Arcticibacter tournemirensis: one gene and its partners. Each later gene encodes a partner of the first gene's protein in a complex. Links are inferred from orthologs where the notes say so. Each region holds a gene or a part of one and is shown on either strand. Other genes may lie near its edges. The genes, in order: BDE36_RS22970, smc and scpB.

Region 1 (3,124 bases):
CTTGCTGCTATTATTGGCGTCGGTGATAACCGAGTCGATAAATTCAACGATTTTTACCATATGCTCTTCCTTAAGACCCCTGGTAGTTATTGCCGCAGTACCAACACGTATCCCTGAGGTAATGAAAGGTGACTTATCATCAAATGGAACCATGTTTTTGTTCACGGTAATATGCGCCTGCTGAAGGGCAGCTTCGGCCACTTTCCCAGTTATATTTTTATTTCTCAGATCTATCAGCATCAGATGATTATCTGTGCCGCCCGAAATAATTTGATAGTCTCTTTCGGTAAGCGCTTTTGCCATTGCTGCAGCATTCTTTTTCACCTGAAGCGCGTATTCTCCGTATTCATCACTCAGTGCTTCGCCGAAAGCTACAGCCTTTGCTGCAATGATGTGCTCGAGCGGCCCGCCCTGCGTACCAGGAAATACCGCCATATCAAGCAGCGATGACATCATACGGGTCTCTCCCTTGGGAGTTTTGAGCCCGAAAGGATTTTCGAAATCTTTGCCCAGCATGATCATACCTCCCCGCGGCCCCCTGAGTGTCTTGTGAGTAGTGGTGGTAACTACGTGGCAATGCGGAAGAGGATTGTCCAAAAGTCCCTTCGCAATCAATCCTGCGGGATGAGAAATATCGGCAAGTACAAGCGCGCCTACCTTATCAGCCACTTCCCTAATGAATTTATAATCCCATTCTCTTGAGTATGCCGATGCACCGCATATAATCAGTTTAGGCTTTTCAGTTAAAGCAACTTCTTCGAGTTTCTTATAATCAATCAAGCCCGTTTCTTTACTTACGCCATAAAAGTGAGGAGAGTAAAGTTTGCCTGATGAATTTACTGCAGAGCCATGCGTTAGGTGACCTCCATGCGAAAGGTCAAATCCGAGGATTTTATCGCCCGGCTTCAGGAGTGCAAGAAAAACTGCGGAGTTTGCCTGTGCGCCGGCATGTGGCTGCACGTTTGCCCACTCAGCGCCAAATAATTTTTTCGCACGTTCTATAGCTATAGTTTCAACCTCATCAACTATTTCACAACCTCCATAATAACGTTTGCCGGGCAAACCCTCTGCATACTTGTTTGTAAGCACCGATCCGGCGGCTTCCATTACTTGTTTGCTTACAAAATTCTCTGATGCAATTAATTCAATGCCGCTTTCCTGGCGTTCCTGCTCTTGTTCGATGAGTTTAAAAACAACGTTGTCTTTGTTCATTAGTATTTGATTGTTAAAATTATTCAAATGCCGGTTCCGGTTTTTCTGTTACCCAAAAGTTATTAAATCCAAGACCTGTCTGTATGGATATCAGCTGTTGCTGCAGCATTTCCAGAACTGCAAGGAAGTTGTATATAAAATGTACTCTATTCTCCGAATTTTTTACGATCTCTGAAAAATCCATTTTTTTATTAAGCCTGAGCATTTCAGAAATGATTCGTTTCTGCTGTTCGATAGTATATGGATACTGTACTACGGTATGCGTAGCATCGGTACTACGCTGTTTATATCGGGATATTGCTTTATCATAGATGAGCATCAGGCGGTATAACCCTATAGTTGAGAGTTCTTCACCCGGCTCGGAGGTTTCAGCAATAAGTTCAAGATCCGATGCTATATTTCCCCGTTTTTCTTGTTTAAACCGCATGTCCTCAAGTATTCGAAACTCTTCCGAAACTGCTTTAAACTTTTTATATTCTAACAGTTTTTGAACAAGGTCGCGTTTCAGGTCCATCTCGTTCCCGTTTTCATCCATATCTGGTCTGGGAAGTAGCATCCTTGCCTTGATACGCATTAAAGTAGCAGCAACAAAAATGAACTCACTGGCGAGTTCAATATTTAATGCGTTCATTTGTTGGATATAAGCGAGGAAATCGTCGGTGATCTTTGCTATCGGAATAGAATGAATATCAAGCTCATCCCGCTCAATAAAGAACAGAAGGAGGTCAAATGGGCCTTCAAACTGGGGTAGTCTGATGTCGAAAGTATCATTCTGTATCACAAGTGGCTCAAAAATAAAGATTTAATTTCATCTATAAAACTGTTCTTCGAAGGCATTGAGATAAGCTGACATTTTACTGTGATTATTACCGGTTCAGATAGTTTGAATGGTAGAAAAGCTGCTTCTCAAGCACGGAAATTATTCGTATATTGATTTTGTAACAGGAATATTAAATAAAAGAGTAGCAAACAATATTTTCTAAATATTATTGAGTTACTTTGTGGTTTTAAATTTTACGCTGCTACAGTATGGAAGTAAAGGCGGGCGAACTGTTAGAAAACATTAACTACCCATCTGATTTAAAGAAACTTAGTGAGGCCGATCTGGAACGACTTTGCAAAGAATTGCGTCAGTATATTATTGACGTGGTTTCTGTAAATGGAGGTCACTTTGGTGCCAGCCTTGGCGTTGTAGAGCTGTCGGTGGCCTTGCACTACGTTCTCAATACTCCATACGACCAGCTCGTTTGGGATGTAGGCCATCAGGCTTACGGTCATAAAATTCTGACGGGGCGGCGTTCTGTTTTTCATACTAATAGAGTATATAAAGGAATCAGCGGCTTTCCTAAGCGCGGTGAAAGCGAATATGACACGTTTGGTGTAGGGCATTCTTCTACTTCGATATCGGCTGCATTAGGGATGGCCGTAGCTTCGAATCATAACGGCGAAAAAGACAGGCAGCATGTTGCAGTGATTGGCGACGGCGCAATGACGGCAGGGCTGGCATTTGAAGCGCTTAATCATGCAGGCATCGAGAACTCCAATCTTTTGGTGATACTCAATGATAACTGTATGTCTATAGATCCAAACGTAGGTGCCTTGAAAGAGTACCTTACTGCTATCACAACTTCCAGGCAGTATAACCGGTTCCGTGATGATATCGGGCATGTGCTTGCAAAGCTTTCCGAACTAGGCCCGAATGCCCTTCAGGTAGTCAAGAAAATAGAAAAAAGCATCAAGGGAACTTTACTGAAGGAGAGCAATCTTTTCGAAGCTCTTAATTTCCGTTATTTCGGCCCAATAGACGGACATGATGTAAAGCAATTGGTCAAAGTCTTAAAAGACCTTCGCAACATTCCGGGACCCAAGCTGCTACACTGCGTAACCGTTAAAGGTAAAGGTTTTGCTCTTG
Region 2 (4,308 bases), on another replicon or contig:
CCCTTGATCGTTTTCTCCTGGTTCCTGAAACTGAATGAATGCTTAAAACTACTATTATAGCTTTTTAACCCAATAGCTTTAAAACGCTTGACGATATATTCTGCAGCCATCCGGTTACCCTCAGTCGCCGTTTTTCTGCCCTGATATTTATCAGAGGACAGCTCTTTAACATCATTTAATAAAGACTGGCATCTGCCCGCAAAACAAGCAGAAAGAAGAATACCCAGAATAACCAGACTCCTGATCATACAATCAATACTTTTAACAGACTTATAACCTATAACTTTCCACTCTTCACTTTAAACTCTCAACTCCACTTTAAACTCTCAACTCACCTCTGCCGGATATTCCCTCAAATCCACCGCCACAACCCGCGAGATACCCTGCTCAACCATAGTTACACCATAAACGATGTCTGTACTCGCTATAGTACGTTTGTTATGCGACACCACTATAAACTGCGATTCAGAGGAGAATTTACGGATAATATTATTGAACTTGTCGATGTTCGTATCATCCAGCGGTGCATCTACCTCATCGAAAATACAGAAAGGAGCCGGTTTTAGCAGGTATAGCGAAAAGAGCAGGGCTGTTGCCGTTAATGTCTTTTCTCCTCCCGAGAGCTGATTTATAGACAGAGGGCGTTTCCCCTTGGGGCGTGCAATGATATCGATGTCCGACTCGAGAGGATTCTCGGGATCAGAGAGTATCAGGTCACAGCTGTCCTCTTCGTTGAAGAGCGAACGGAACACGCGGATGAAGTGATCCCGGACCTGCAAAAAGGCATCCATGAATTTGCTCTTCGCGCTGTCGTCTATCTCCCTGATTGTCTCCATCAGCGAAGCCTTTGCCTCCAGCAGGTCCTTTTTCTGCCCCTGAATAAAGGAATAGCGCTCGTTCATTTCCTTATAAGCCTCCATAGCCATCGAGTTGATAGCGCCGAAGTCATCCAGCTGGCGTTTAAGCTTATCAGTTCTTTCCTTAAGGTCGGTTTCATTCTCTCCTTCAGGGATCTCCGCGTCAAGAAGGTCGGCAATATCAATCGAAAACTCTATCGACAGTCTTTCTTTCAACGCGTTCAGTTCCAGCCGCAGACTCGTCTTTTTCTCCTTCAGCTCGTTTCCGATCAGTTCCGACTGTTCCTTTTTACGCCGCAATGCAGAAACAGCATTTTCCGTTTCTGTTATCACACCTCTCGATTGATAATACTCCTGTTCAGCTTCACGTACGCCCTTTTCAAACTCTTCTTTCTGAACATACATGGCTATCAGATCTTCATCCGAATGATCCACATGCTGCAGTGTTTCGTTGATCTCCGACCGGGTTTTTTCGAGTTCTGTGCCGTTGGTGGCGATTCTGGTATCGAGTCCCTGCTGCTGGCTGTCGCGGTAGTCCAGGTCTTTCTCTATTCCTGAAACTTTATTTTGCTGCTGATGGAAGCGGATGTTCTCCTGGTTCCAGGCTGTTGCCCGTTCTGTTACCAGCTCCGCAAGTTCGTGATAAGCCTGCTGTTTTTCAGCAAGCATGTTGCTCATTTCCTGCTTTTTATCTTTTAGCCGGTTTAGCTCAGGACCGGCTTTCTCAAGCTCTTCGTTCAGCGACCGGATCTTTTGTTCAATATCCTGCTTACGGTTTTGGCTGTTCTGAATAAATGTAGTATACTGCTCCTGTCGCGTTTGCAGGGATATAAGTTCGTTATTCAGCCGGTTTGTATCCTGCTGTAATAACCGTATTTCTTCCTTTTTTGAACTCGATCGCAAGGTGCCCGACTTCTGAACCTCTTGCTCGATTGAAGTTTTGAGCACACTGATCTTATTTTCAAGAGCCCTGATCTCTTTGGCAAGGTTCTCAAGATTCTTCGCCCGGCCGATACGCTTGCCTTCAAAGAGTCCCACAGAGCCGCCAGCCATGGTAATACGGCTTTTAATAAACTTACCGCTGCCACTGAGGATAACGACGTTTTTATCAGGAAGAATGCTGCCTAGCTCTTCCTCATCGCCGGTAGTCAGAATAAATACATTTCTGAGGAGCTGACGGCAAAGCCTGCTGTATTTTTCTTCAACATCTATGATGCTGAGGGCAGGAATAAGGTTGCTTCCCACCATATCAAGCGCCGAAGGCTCAGGCCCTGCGTCCAGGGCTGCAAGAATAAAGAAGTTTGCCCTGCCCTTGGATGAGTCGCTGAGCAGCCGTATGGCCTGAACGGCCTCCGCATGAGTCTCCACCACATAGTGGTTCATCACAGGCTCCAGGTAGTTCTCAATCGCGATACGGTACTCTTCCTTACAGAAAAGAACATCCGACAGGAGAGGAGCCTGTTTTGCCCATCCCGTGTTCTTCTTCAGAAACCGTATTGATTCAGGGAATCCTTCAAGGTTGTCTACAAGCGATTTTGTCAGGTTATATTCATTCTGTTTGGCGTCAAGCTTTCGGCTTTCTGCCGACAGTTGTTCCTTATGTCTGTTTAGCTGTTCGTCGGTCGACTTGATCTGCAGTTCCAGATCATCCTCGTACATCTGAGCTGCCTCAAGCTCTTCCTTTTTGATCTTCAGCTTGTTGTCGAGTTCGGATATCGCTTTATTGAACTCGTTCAGCTCCGTTTCTTTCGATTCTGTATCTGCGATATTGCGCCTGCTTTCCTGCAAAAGAGCATCCTTCTGAATATTCAAGACCGTCAGGTCCTTTTCGACCTTATAGACCTCGTTCTGCAGTTCATTGTTTTGCTTTACAAAACTGTCAAGAGCCGTTTTGGAGGATTGTTGCTGCAAGCGCATTTCATCCAGCTCGGCTTTCTTTTCTGAAAGGCCGGAGCTGATGGCGTTTAGCTTTTCGCTCTCCTGAAGATGTTCTTCATTCAGCCGCTTAATGTTGTAGATAACATGATTCAGCTGATTTTTATCCTTGTCGAGTTCCTCACTCAGACGTTTTTCCTTATCCTGCAAAAAACGCAGCTGTTCATTCTTAATCTTTTTTTCGCTCTCGTAAGCACGTATTTTTGAAGTAAACTCATTAGCCGCCTTCTGCTGGGCCGACAAGTTTTTCTCTTTTGTGATATTTTCGGTCTTAAATTGCTGAAGGGCCGCTTCTAGCTTATCGATTTCTGCAATGATACCGCTTTTTTCGACGTTGTGACGCTCCTCCTGCTCATCAAGCTTCTCCAATGATTCCCTGAAGCCCGTAATCCGGAACGAAGCAAGTGTCACGCTGAGGGACTGGTACTGTTCTTTAAGCTTGTAATACCGTTCTGCTTTTTTAGCCTGGTTTTCGAGTGTTTTGAGATTCTTCTCTATTTCAAACAGCAGGTCTTCAACCCGGCTCAGGTCAGCCTCCGTATCTTTCAGCTTATTAAACGTCTGCTTTTTCCGAAGCTTATATTTCGAAATTCCCGACGACTCCTCAAATAAAGCTCGCCTTGAACCTTCTTTGTTCGCAATGATCTCGTCGATCATTTTCAACTCAATAATAGAGTAGGAGTCAGATCCGATACCAGTGTCGAGAAAGAGATCTGTAATGTCTTTAAGCCGGCAATGAACATCATTCAGCCGGTACTCGCTTTCTCCGCTGCGGTATAACTTACGGGTAATGGTAACATGCGCGAACTCGGTAGGGAGGATGTTCTTTGTATTGTCGAAGGTTAACGAAACCTCTGCAAGCTGTGATGGCTTGCGCGTTTTGGTGCCGTTAAAAATGATGTTCTCCATTTTTTCGGAACGCAGCGCCTTCGTGCTCTGTTCGCCAAGCACCCAGCGGATAGCATCTACCACATTAGATTTTCCGCAGCCATTAGGTCCGGCAATAGCCGTAATCCCTTCATTAAAATTTATAGTGATTTTGTCGCCAAAGCTCTTAAAGCCCTTAATCTCCAGCTTCGTTAATTGCATCCTTAGTTTTGTTCTCTTTCCCCTTTTATTATAACCTATTGGTTGTCAAAATAACCAGGCAAATGTACATGAAGTTTTTGATGCTACACACGCACGAATAAAAATAGGATTAAGGCCGGTTTATTATGAGTACAAAACGTAAGACAGTATCTGACCATATAGTCTTCAACCAATCTCCCCAACAAAAAATAACTTCTTTCATCTATCAATAGAAACCACTAACTTTAACAGATGGAGTATTTGCCTTTCGTTATTGGTATAATCATTGCTGCATATAAGCTTTACAGCAATTTTCAAGAGGAACAGGAGAAAGCGCGTAAGCGAAATCCTTCTCTTCCAACAAAACAGAGCGAAGCTGATGAGACTTCTAATCCTCAGAAAAAGCAAGTATCCGAGCCGCGTCCTTCTATGCCACCACACAGACCGG
Region 3 (3,053 bases), on another replicon or contig:
GGGTCCCTGGAGCCAGGAAAGTATCTTCTCGAAATCAGAGCAAAGGGTTTGGATACAAAATGGGGCGCCCCTGTTAAAATACAATTTACAGTGTACCCTCCATTTTGGAAAACATGGTGGTTTATCCTGCTTTCCGGTTTGGTTTTTGCCACCCTCCTGTTTTTCCTGATCCGTTATTATTTCAGGACCAAGCAGACTGAAGAAAAGGAAAAGCTGATTACTAAAACACGTATAATTTCTTTGGAGCAACAAGCATTGCAGGCGATGATGAATCCTCATTTTATCTTTAATGTAATGAATTCCATACAGTATTTTATTAACACAAAGGAAAATACCATGGCGAACCAGGTACTAACTGGTTTTGCCCGCCTCATCCGGAAGAACCTGGATATATGCAATAAGAGCTATATAAGCGTTGAAGAAGAGGTGAGCTATCTCGCCCTTTATCTCTCATTAGAAAAAATGAGATTCGGCGAAAAGATGAATTATAGTATAGACGTCGATAAGGAAATAGATCACCAGCAAATGTATATTCCATCTATGCTATTACAGCCGTATGTTGAGAACGCGATATGGCATGGCATCATGCCTAAAGATAGTCCTGGGACCATCAAAATATCCATCCGGAAACGGAATGACGAGCTAAACATAGAAATAGCGGACGACGGCGTTGGGATAGAGAATTCAAAAAAGCTTAAAACCGGCGATCATATTAGCAGGGGAATGCGGTTAACCGAGCAGCGGGTACTTTTGTTAAATAAATTCAAACGCGAACAAATCAAAATAGACGTAAGCCAGGTTCCTTCGGGCGGAACAAAAGTGCAGATTTGCATCCCTCTTAAACCGTTTACTAATTAATACGTACCGGATACTCAATACAGAAGTATCGAAATAGTAATTACCGTAATATTGTAATGTGTATCTGCAATTTTAAGGATTAAAAATATTTTATCTAAGTGTGTGTTTAGCGGCTGAAGCTTCCCAAAAGTTTCACCGCTTTTTTTTTGTTCTATCCCTTTTAAAAGAAGAGGGGAACGGGAGCGTTTTTGGCACGAAGTGCTACATTTATATTCTGTTTCTGAAAACACTTCTGAAAATTTATATAAGTTTGCCGCTGAAAAGTGGAAGATATAAGATTAAATATAGAAGCGCTCGTATTCGCTTCTGAACAAAGCTTGCCTGTTAAAGAAATCCAGGCTGTCATACATTCGGGACTTGGAATTGATATCAGCGAGGAGGATATTATTGCTCATTTAAAGGCAATAAAAGAGAAATACGATGGCAACGACTTTGCGATTACGCTGGTTGAGCTCAATGAAGGATATCAGTTCCTGACAAAGCCGGCCCATCATGTGCTGATTCATCAGCTTCAGATTCAACGATCTAAAAAGAAGCTCAGTCAGGCAGCGCTGGAAACTTTGGCTATAATTGCATACAGGCAGCCAGTAACAAAACTGGAGATTGAGCAGATAAGGGGCGTTAATTGCGACTATACACTTCAGAAACTTCTCGAAAAGGAGCTTATCTCTATCACCGGAAAAGCAGAAGCTGCCGGAAAGCCGCTGTTATACGGAACAAGCGCTTTATTTATGGATTATTTTGGAATAAAGAACAATTCAGAATTACCTCAATTAAAGGACATTACGTCGGAAGCTAATGAAATAGGAGAAAAATCTGAATAATTTCATCTTCTCCGTTTCAGTCAAATTGAATTTCTGTTATTTTTGATGCAACGAAAAATAAAATAACATTCAATATTAAATTCTTTTTATTTTTATAGAAGCTTAACCGAATACTTTATTTAAAATGAAAACGCCAAAAAAGAAGCCTGGAACGAGTAAGAGCACAGTAAGCGGCGCTAAAAGTTCTAACATTAAGCCTGCGGATTCAAGAGCGAATAAACGCTTTGCAGATGATGACGATGATGACTTTGACGAACCGTTGGAAGATCTGGGAGAATTCAATGATTTTAATGAGTATGACGACGACGACGAGTATTGATATTAAAAAGTTCGTCCGGTAAGCATTCACAATCTGAATGCTTTTTTATTCTCAGCGATTTAACGCGGGAAACATTGGCATTGGTATTGGATGTTCACGGCAAATAAACAGCCTTGACATCATATTGCTATTTTATGATTATTACTGAAGTAAGGGACAAGAAAACAATAAAGGAATTTTTAAATGTTGCACGGGTAATATACAAAGGAGATCCCGCCTGGGTTTGTCCTCTGGATACCGATATCGAAAACGTTTTCAACCCTGCTAAGAACAATTTTCATAAACATGGGGTGATCACCCGGTGGATTGCCAAAGATGATTCAGGAACCCTTATCGGACGTATAGCAGCCTTTATTAACTACAATAAAGCAGATTCATTTGCCCAGCCTACAGGAGGCATTGGCTTCTTCGAATGTATAAACGATGAAGCAACTGCATTTGCCCTCTTTAATACCGCTAAAGATTGGTTGCAGCAACATGGCATGCAAGCGATGGATGGCCCTATCAACTTTGGCGAAAACGATACATTTTGGGGTTTACTTGTAGAGGGATTCACACAGCCATCGTATGGAATGAATTACAATCCCCCATACTACAAAAAGCTATTTGACAGCTATGGCTTTTTTACATTATACGAGCAGATCACCAACCATCTTGACGTAAATAAGCCGTTTCCTGAACGCTTTACCAAAATTGCTCAATGGGTAATAAAAAAGCCGGGATACCGATTTGAACATCTTAAAGTACAGGAAATCGATCGCTTTGCAGCCGATTTCATGGAAATATATAATGACGCATGGGAAGACTTTGACAACTTTGTACCTATCCGTAAAGAAACCATAGGAGAAGCCTTCAATAAAATGAAGATACTCATGGATGAAAATTTGATATGGTTTTCTTACGTCAATAACGAACCGGCATCCTTTGTAATTATATTGCCTGATGCAAATCAGATCATTAAGTCTTTTAACGGGAAGCTGGGGCTTATCGAAAAATTAAAATTCCTTTATTACCGGTGGAGGGGGGTTTCGCGAATGAGGGCAATTGTTATG

The links.
Region 2: the proteins of BDE36_RS22970 (region 1) and smc are in contact, whole or in part, in a crystal structure (PDB 3ZGX), measured with the Bacillus subtilis proteins. The link is inferred for Arcticibacter tournemirensis from one-to-one orthologs.
Region 3: BDE36_RS22970 (region 1) and scpB share a complex: the UniProt entries of both Bacillus subtilis proteins name them as parts of the cohesin-like complex. The link is inferred for Arcticibacter tournemirensis from one-to-one orthologs.

What each region holds. Positions count from the first base shown.
Region 1 is NZ_VFPL01000002.1:344,716-347,839, reverse strand. Bases 113-3,079 are described here. They hold BDE36_RS22970 (segregation and condensation protein A), read right to left. Parts: upstream 1,994-3,079; coding sequence 1,232-1,993; downstream 113-1,231. Other genes in these bases: dxs (1-deoxy-D-xylulose-5-phosphate synthase), read left to right, coding at 2,242-3,079; glyA (serine hydroxymethyltransferase), read right to left, coding at 113-1,212. Also shown: more of glyA, read right to left, coding at 1-112; more of dxs, read left to right, coding at 3,080-3,124. UniProt on the Bacillus subtilis protein: Participates in chromosomal partition during cell division. May act via the formation of a condensin-like complex containing Smc and ScpB that pull DNA away from mid-cell into both cell halves.
Region 2 is NZ_VFPL01000001.1:4,398,665-4,402,972, reverse strand. The notes cover bases 127-4,277. They hold smc (chromosome segregation protein SMC), read right to left. Parts: upstream 3,882-4,277; coding sequence 327-3,881; downstream 127-326. Other genes in these bases: BDE36_RS18430 (hypothetical protein), read left to right, coding at 4,113-4,277; BDE36_RS18440 (M20/M25/M40 family metallo-hydrolase), read right to left, coding at 127-248. In the rest of the region: more of BDE36_RS18440, read right to left, coding at 1-126; more of BDE36_RS18430, read left to right, coding at 4,278-4,308. UniProt on the Bacillus subtilis protein: Required for chromosome condensation and partitioning.
Region 3 is NZ_VFPL01000001.1:2,144,874-2,147,926, reverse strand. The notes cover bases 6-2,901. They hold scpB (SMC-Scp complex subunit ScpB), read left to right. Parts: upstream 6-1,121; coding sequence 1,122-1,682; downstream 1,683-2,901. Other genes in these bases: BDE36_RS09065 (GNAT family N-acetyltransferase), read left to right, coding at 2,136-2,901; BDE36_RS09070 (hypothetical protein), read left to right, coding at 1,807-2,001; BDE36_RS09080 (sensor histidine kinase), read left to right, coding at 6-858. Outside these bases: more of BDE36_RS09080, read left to right, coding at 1-5; more of BDE36_RS09065, read left to right, coding at 2,902-3,053. UniProt on the Bacillus subtilis protein: Participates in chromosomal partition during cell division. May act via the formation of a condensin-like complex containing Smc and ScpA that pull DNA away from mid-cell into both cell halves.